2 regions of the Anaeromassilibacillus sp. 1001302B_160321_C8 genome follow, and region 2 is predicted to be linked to the other one. Evidence: predicted binding sites of a transcription regulator. Region 2 holds the regulator's gene; the other holds the start of a gene.
The links. Region 2 encodes NrdR, which represses ribonucleotide reductase genes. Its sites were predicted from a motif close to CACNANATNTNGTG; they were not measured.
Positions count from the first base shown of each region.

Region 1: I2E77_RS10010 (vitamin B12-dependent ribonucleotide reductase) is a predicted target of NrdR. The motif match lies at 1,907-1,920, and genes of this name have one in related genera.

Region 1 covers NZ_JADNJD010000014.1:42,514-46,426, reverse strand. Annotated here, with positions in the region: gene I2E77_RS10010 (vitamin B12-dependent ribonucleotide reductase) at 1-1,812, opposite strand, end outside; gene I2E77_RS10005 (response regulator) at 2,069-2,656, opposite strand; gene I2E77_RS10000 (sensor histidine kinase) at 2,678-3,913, opposite strand, start outside.
Region 2 covers NZ_JADNJD010000012.1:38,967-42,879, reverse strand. Annotated here, with positions in the region: gene I2E77_RS09315 (PASTA domain-containing protein) at 1-853, shown strand, start outside; gene I2E77_RS09310 (class I SAM-dependent methyltransferase) at 1,045-1,839, opposite strand; gene nrdR (transcriptional regulator NrdR) at 1,897-2,358, opposite strand; gene I2E77_RS09300 (sugar phosphate isomerase/epimerase family protein) at 2,461-3,246, opposite strand; gene I2E77_RS09295 (hypothetical protein) at 3,549-3,913, shown strand, end outside.

The DNA of each region.
Region 1 (3,913 bases), on a different contig from region 2:
GATCTGCATGCGCTCGGTCACGCCCTGCACCAGGTCCGGGCGGGGACGCGGGACAATGGGCGCGGCTGCGCCGTCCTGCGGCTCCTTCCCCTCGCCCTCCTTGTTGACCTTGCCGATGTTGAGCACCTGCTCGCTGCGGCTGCCGTCGCGGTAGATCGTCACGCCCTTGCAGCCCAGATGGAACGCCAGGCTGTACACCTCCGCGACCTCCTCCCGCGTTGCATCGTGGCGGAAATTGACCGTCTTGGAGACCGCATTGTCCGTGCCGCGCTGGAAGGCCGCCTGCATCCGGATGTGATCCTCCGGGCTGATGTCGTGCGCCGAGACAAACACCCGGCGCAGGTCCTCCGGAAGCTCCTCGATGTGGGCGATGGTGCCCTCCTTGGCGATCCGCCGCATCAGCCCTTCGGAGTACAGGCCGCGCTTTTCCAATTCCTCCCGGAGGATGGGGTTGACCTCGACCATCTCGGTCCCGTCCATGATGTTGCGGATAAACACATAGCCGAACACCGGCTCCACGCCGGAAGAGCACCCCGCGATGATCGAGAGGGTGCCGGTGGGCGCAATCGTGCTGATCGTCCCGTTGCGCTGCGGCGTATCCTGCGGCAAAATGCTCTCTTCAAACAGCGGGAACGCGCCGCGCTGTACCGCGAGGGCCGCGCTCTCTTCGCGGCCGCAGGCGGTGATAAATTTCATCACCTTTTCCCCGAGCGCCACCGCCTCCTGGGAGTTGTACGGGATGCCCATCCGCAGCAGGCTGTCCGCCCAGCCCATCACGCCCAAGCCGATCTTCCGGGTCTGCTTGGTCACGCGGTCGATGTTCTCGAGCGGGTACTTGTTCGCGTCGATCACATTGTCCAGGAAATGGACCGCGTCCTTCGCGGTGCGCTCCAGTTTCTTCCAGTCAAAGGAATAGACGCCGTCCTCTTCCTTGAGCATCTTTGTCAGGTTGATCGACCCCAGGTTGCACGATTCATACGGCAGCAGCGGCTGCTCCCCGCAGGGGTTTGTGGATTCGATCTCCCCCTGGGAGGGGACGATGTTGTCGCGGTTCAGGCGGTCCAGGAAGATGATCCCCGGTTCGCCGTTGCGCCACGCCGCGTCCACGATGCGCTCAAACACATCCCGCGCGCGCAGCTTCTGCACCACTTTCCGGGTGTGCGGGTCAACCAGCTCATAATCCCCGCCGGACTCCACCGCATTCATAAATTTCTCTGTGAGGCCTACGGAAATATTGAAGTTGTTGATCTCGGAATTGTTGCTCTTGCAGTCGATGAACTCCAAAATATCCGGATGATCCACGCGCAAAATGCCCATATTGGCGCCGCGGCGCGTCCCGCCCTGCTTGACCGCCTCTGTCGCCATGTTGAACACCTTCATAAAGCTGATCGGGCCGGAGGCCACGCCGCCCGTGGAGTTGACCGTGCTCCCCTTCTGGCGCAGGCGGGAAAACGAAAAGCCCGTCCCGCCGCCGCTCTTGTGGATCAGGGCCGCCTGCTTGATCGCTTCGAAGATCTCGTCCATGCTGTCCTCCACCGGCAGCACAAAGCACGCGGAGAGCTGGCCGAGCGGCCTGCCCGCGTTCATCAGCGTCGGGGAATTCGGCAGGAATTCCAGGTTGGTCATCATATCGTAAAAGGTCTTCTTGGTCCGCTCCACGTCGGCGTTTTTGTCGTGCAGCAGGTCGGAGGCCGCAATCGCCCCCGCCACGCGCTGGAACATGCCGTCCACACTCTCAATCGCCTTCCCGTCCGCATCCTTGATTAAATAGCGCTTCTCCAAAACCAGCCGCGCATTTTTCGAAACTCCCATGAACGTTCCTCCTATATTGATTTCTATGGTTGCGGGCCCGTCCCCTTTTTGGCGCCCGCGTCTTCCATCCATTCCAGGCATCTCCCATGCCGCATACCATATATTGTACCACAGGATCGACTGTTGTCAATCAGTGGGGGCATCATTTGCTTTGCATTCCAAACTTGTTTTTTCTCCCTCTGCCCGGCGCGCCTTGCGCCCCATAAGGCGCAAAAACGTCCGTGCGCCGTAAATGGGCCGCGGACGTTTTATCATTCTATACCTGCATCCCGTGAAAAAGGTGCTCCAACTCTTTTTGGCTTTTTAATCCCAGCTTTTTGAGAAGTGCGGTCTTCTGGTTCGCAATGGTCTTTTGGGAGGACTGCAAGTGGACGTCCCTCCCCAGCATCATCAGGCAGACCGATTGCTCCGCTGGCGAAAGGTCGGCCAAAATCAGGGAAGCAATCAGATACTCCTGCGGCGTCGGGCCCTCCGCCGTCTGCCGCACAGTCTCTGTCAGGATACTAAACTGACTTTTAAACACATAGGACGAAGCAAACGAACGCTTACAGGCGTCGATCACAATGGACTGCGCTTCAAAGGCAGTCACAAGGATCACCTTCGCGCGCGTATACAGGCGGATTTTGCGCGCCGCTTCGATGCCGTCCAATTCCTCTAAGGAGAGGTTTAAATCCATCAACACAATGTCTGGGTCGAGCCTTTGGGCCAGATACACCGCCTCCTCGCCGCTGGCCGTACTCCCCAAGATCCGCATGTCGGGTTCCCGGCCCAATGTGTCGCCGATCAAAAAGCAAAAATCGTCGTCGTCCTCAACCACCAGGACGCCGATTGTTCCGTCCTTCACCCCAATCCTCCTTCTCAACCTTTATTCCCCTGGGAAACGCAGTACAAACGTTGTCCCGCGCGTTTCGTTCTGCCGGGCTTGGATGCTGCCCCCGTGCTTGCGCATCACATTCCGGCAGTAATAGAGCCCCAGCCCGATGTGATGGCCGTTGGTTTTGGTCGTGTAATACGGGCTAAACAGCTGCCCCAAATGTTCCTTTGCGATGCCGTCCCCGGTATCGGACACGCAGATCTGATACCCACGGCCTGTGGGCTTCCCCTCCACGGTGATGCTGCCTTGCCCGCGCATGGCCTCCCCAGCGTTGTTCAACAGGTTGTTGAGCACCTCCGTCAGATGCGCCCGGTCACAGAACAATTCGTCCCCCTCCCCACAGCGGACCTCCACCTGGACCCCCGGAGAGAGCTTCCGGTAATCCGCTGCACAGGCCTCCAAAAGCGGGGCTATTTGCAGCACCTGCCGGTTCAGGACGATGTCTTTGGAATAGTGGAGCGCTTTGCCGGACAGCTCCTTCAAGCGCGTGGTCGACCGCAGGATGATGTCGGCATAATCCGCTGCTTCCTCCGGCGCGGACTGTTGGATATTTTGGGCGCACCATTCGATTTTGACCACTTCATTCTTCAGCATATGCCGTAAGAACTGCGCGCTTTGGTTCACCAATTTGCCGTCCTGATTCCATTCATACGATTCATGTTGGAAGCGCGCACCCATAAATCCGCCTTTGAAGGCATTGTATAAATAGAAGATAATCAGGAACAGGATAATCGGCAAGTTTCCCTGCCACGCCTTAAAAAGGCCCTTCAGGTCCAACAGGTGAATCAGGAATGCGCTGATTAATTGATACCAGATCGGCACCAAGACCAGGATGGCCACCATCTTTTTCTGCCGGTATACGGCTGTCCGCCGCTCCCGCCAAAGCGTTCCGAGCAGCAAAACCGTCAGCAGGACCCCGTAAAGCCAGTTGTAGAGGGCTGCACAAAGATAGTACGTCCGGTCGTACAGCTGGTAGTAGCGGGTTTCCAGATAGGGATAAAAGACGCCAAACAGCAGCGCCGGCACAAAGACCCCTATGCGCGCCCAACGGAAAAGCTTTGGGCGGCGCTCATCCATACGGCTGAAATAGAAGCCAAACACCAGGGCGGCGGGCATGGCGAAATAGTACAACACCGCCGTGAGCACAGAATAAATATCCAGGGAGAGCTCCTCGGTCATCCATCCGGGCCACGCCTGCATGACCGCTGGGAACAGCGTAAAATAGAG
Region 2 (3,913 bases):
ACTGCAGGTTATGCCGGACAAACGCACAACTACATTTGAGCGGTTGCGTGCCGAGCTTTCCGCTGCACCAACGATTACAGCTACAATCGAGGGGCCGGAACTTTCGCAAGGGCTCGAAAATCGGGAACCTCCCCAAAAGAAAGAACACACGGCGGCCTGGATGTTAATTCCTTGCTTGGTGGCGCTGGTCTTGTTTACAGCCGTCGGCGTTATTTGGCTTTCTTATGGAGGGCCTTTTATCCAAACACAGACCTCTGAAGGGCTGGAGTCTGGAGCCGAAACCAGTTTATCCTCTTCCGACGCATCCGGCGGCGAAGAAGCGGCTATGCTACAGTTAACCCCTGGCGAGTCGGCCATTCCAAACGATAAGATCGAAGCTCCGAACCTAATCGGGCAGAACTACGATTCTTTAATTGAGGTCACTTCCTCCGGGGCAGACTATCAAGTGCTCCGCTCCTCCGAAGAATTCAACGATGCGGTTCCGGAGGGCGAAGTCATCTCGCAATCGCCTGCCCCTGGGGAAGAAATGGAACGCGGCGGCTCCATCGTTGTGGTGGTAAGCAAGGGTCCGGAGATCCGCACCTTGCCGCCCATCGCTGGGAAAACACTCGCGGATGCTTCCACAACGGTTACCGCGGCAGGCTTTGTCCCTACAAAGGCCGAAGCATTCAGCGATACGATTCCATCCGGTTATGCGATCGGCTACCAAGGCTTGGAGGAAGGGAGCGAACTTCCCTATGGGTCTCAGGTGGTCATCGTCATCAGCAAGGGTCCGGAAAATCCGGATGCGTTGCTTTCCGAACCTGCGGAACCGTCTACAGAAGAGCAATCGTCTATTCCCTTGGTGGAATAATTGGCAATGGGTTATATAAAAAAGACAAGCTGGGAAAAGATTTCCCAGCTTGTCTTTTTTATATGTTTATATCCCTTTGTAACCATTGTGGGCGATCCAGCACAACATCTAACACACTTCTGTCTGAACAGGCGCACCATGGCTTCCGATATATAAACCTCGCAAACGGCCAAAATGCTTCACTGGCCGGCCTATTTTTTAACGCGCAAAACGGTCATCGCCGCATAGTGTTCAATGAAAAAATGTTCCGGCGCAATTTGCTGCAAAAGCTGCATATGTGCTTCTTCAAACGCCGCTACTTCCTTTTCAGAGCGGGACGCCCCGATCCCTCTGCATGCCTTCATTCTGCCGTTCCAGCTTTCCCGGGTGAACGGAATCTTTAAATCGAACAGGTATTCCTGTTCGACCGTAAAATACATCTCGGTTTCAGGAGGCAGTTCGATGGGATGCCTGGTCTCTCCCCCGCCGCTCCACGACGGATTATAGCGGAGTACCAATTGCTCGCTTGCACGTGCAATCGGGTCCTCCCCCGGCAGCCATGCCATATAGAGGATCGCAAGCCGTCCCCCGGGCCGGAGCATCCGCCGCAAGTTTGGCAAAAGCTTCTTTGCATCAAAATAGAAAAAGCACTGGCACGCTGTGACCACATCAAAAGTATGATCCGGAAAATCCACGGATTCCGCCGGGCAAGCAAAAAAATCGATCTGCATACCCGCCTGTTTTGCGAGCCGCCGGGCCTGTTCAATCTGTTCCGGTGAAAGATCGATCCCCACAAACTGCGCGCCATAGCGGTACAGGTTGCGCGGCAAAACCCCCGTGCCCGTCCCCAAGTCCAAAACGGTTTGCCCATGTACACATAGGCCGGCGTCTAAAATCTGCCGGTAAAACATTTCGGGATAGATGTCCCGGTATTTTGCATAATCTGCGGATGCCTTTCCCCAATCAAACGGCTTCCCACCGTCCACCTTTGGATTTACAACCGCCATGGCAATCCCTCCATAAAAAAGATGGCACAAAACTGCGCCATCTTCTCTCGTATACAATCAATCCCTGCGGGCTTTCATCATCCGGTCCAATTCTTCTTTAAAGGTTGCAATATCCTTGAATTCACGATACACAGAGGCAAAGCGCACATATGCAACCTCATCGATGGTTTTCAATTTCTCCATCGCATATTTTCCAATCAAGCTTGATGGGACCTCGCGATCCAAGGAATTCTGCAAGCTTCCCTCGATTTCATCCACAACACGCTCTAAGGTATCAATGGAAACCGGGCGTTTCTCACAGGCGCGCAAAAGGCCATTCAACAACTTATTGCGGTCGAAGCTCTCGCGGGATTTATCCTTTTTAATGACAATGATCGGAACTGTCTCGATGACCTCATAAGTTGTGAAACGTTTCCCACATTTTAAGCATTCCCTACGCCGCCGAATACGTTCCCCTTCGTCCGTTGGGCGCGAATCGATCACTTTACTTTCATCATAACCACAATACGGACATTTCACAGCTATTACCCCTCCACAAGAAATTGTATGATTTTATCAAATTGTAACATATTTATGAGAAAAAATGCAAGATGTTTTGTCCGAAAAGGGTCGCTTTTTCCTTTATACGAGCTGTTGTACAACGTCCCTTGCCTCCTGCAATTCCGAAAGGGCCGAAAAGTTCTTGCGGTAAACCTCAATCATCAAATCTCCTTGGTAATGAAAACCGAGCAGCATCTCCCGGAACCGCTGAAAATCCACGGTCCCGCGGCCAGGCAGCAGGCAATCGTAGCCGGGGGCGTTGTCGTTGATATGCACATGGACAATCCTCTCCCCCATGGCTTCACAGACCGCAAAGGGGTCCTGCCCTGCGCGGACTGCCTGCTTTAAGTCGATCACAAATGCGCACGTATCCCCCAGATACGCGCGCATCCGCCGGAGAAACCCAGGGGACTCACTGCGAAATTTATTGACATTTTCCTGTGCAACGGTCACGCCGTAGCGCTGCCCCAACGCATAGAGCGCCGCATACCGTTCAAAATAGGTCTCTTCGGAAATGCCAGCATTGGCATAGTCCCTTTGCCCGTGCAGCACCACAATGGAAGCACCCAGACAGTTTGCCGCATCAAAATACTGTTTATAAAACTCCAAACTATCCTCAAACCGGCGTTCGTATTCAGAAAACAATAGGAACCCTTCATAGCCGGAGGTAAACGGATGTACCGATTTAATCTCCGCACCGTATGCATCCGCCACATTGCGCAGTTGCCGCAGATAATCCGGCGTAAACTCTGAAAAAGTATTTAAGAACACCTCAAACAAACGAAAATCCAGGGAGAGAAGCGTTTGAAAGGAGCGCTCCAACTCCAAAGGATAAAGACAGGCTGTGGAAATACCTGTTCGCATCATTCATACACCTCATTTTCTTGCTAGATACCGTTCTTTTTATTATAACACGTTTCACATCTTTTGACGTTTGAATCCCGTCGTTTGAAGGGATAAGGCCATTGCATCAGGCGGTCTGTCCCATGTGTTTCGATCGCAGCCGGGAATTTGCAGCTGATTGCTGCATCAAAGCCTCTTGGGAAAAATCATTTGAAGTTCGCTGCCGCTTACACTGAACTGTATTATACCATCCTCCCCGAAAAAAAGCCAGATTAAACGGGCATGCCGGCGCACATACTAACCAAAAACAGAAAGGCGGCAAAAGTATGGTCCAAAATCAAAATGTCCAGCTGTTAAAGGAACTCTATGAGGCCTCCCATATGGGGATTGAAGCGACCAACCTGGTCACCCCAAAAGTCAAAGACGAAAGCCTGCGCGAGGAAATCGAACGCCAGCGCCAAACCTACAAAGGGCTTGCTGTCAAAACCGAGCGTATGCTTGCAGAGGCCGGCGAAACCCCGGATGCAGAATCCGCCATGAAGAAAGCCATGCTGTGGGGCTCAGTACAAATGAACACGCTGATGGATTCCTCCCCCACGCATATCGCGGAGATGATGATCAACGGCACCACCATGGGCATCGTGGATATGACCAAAAAGCTGAACCAGCTGGATGAAGCCGATGCCGGGGC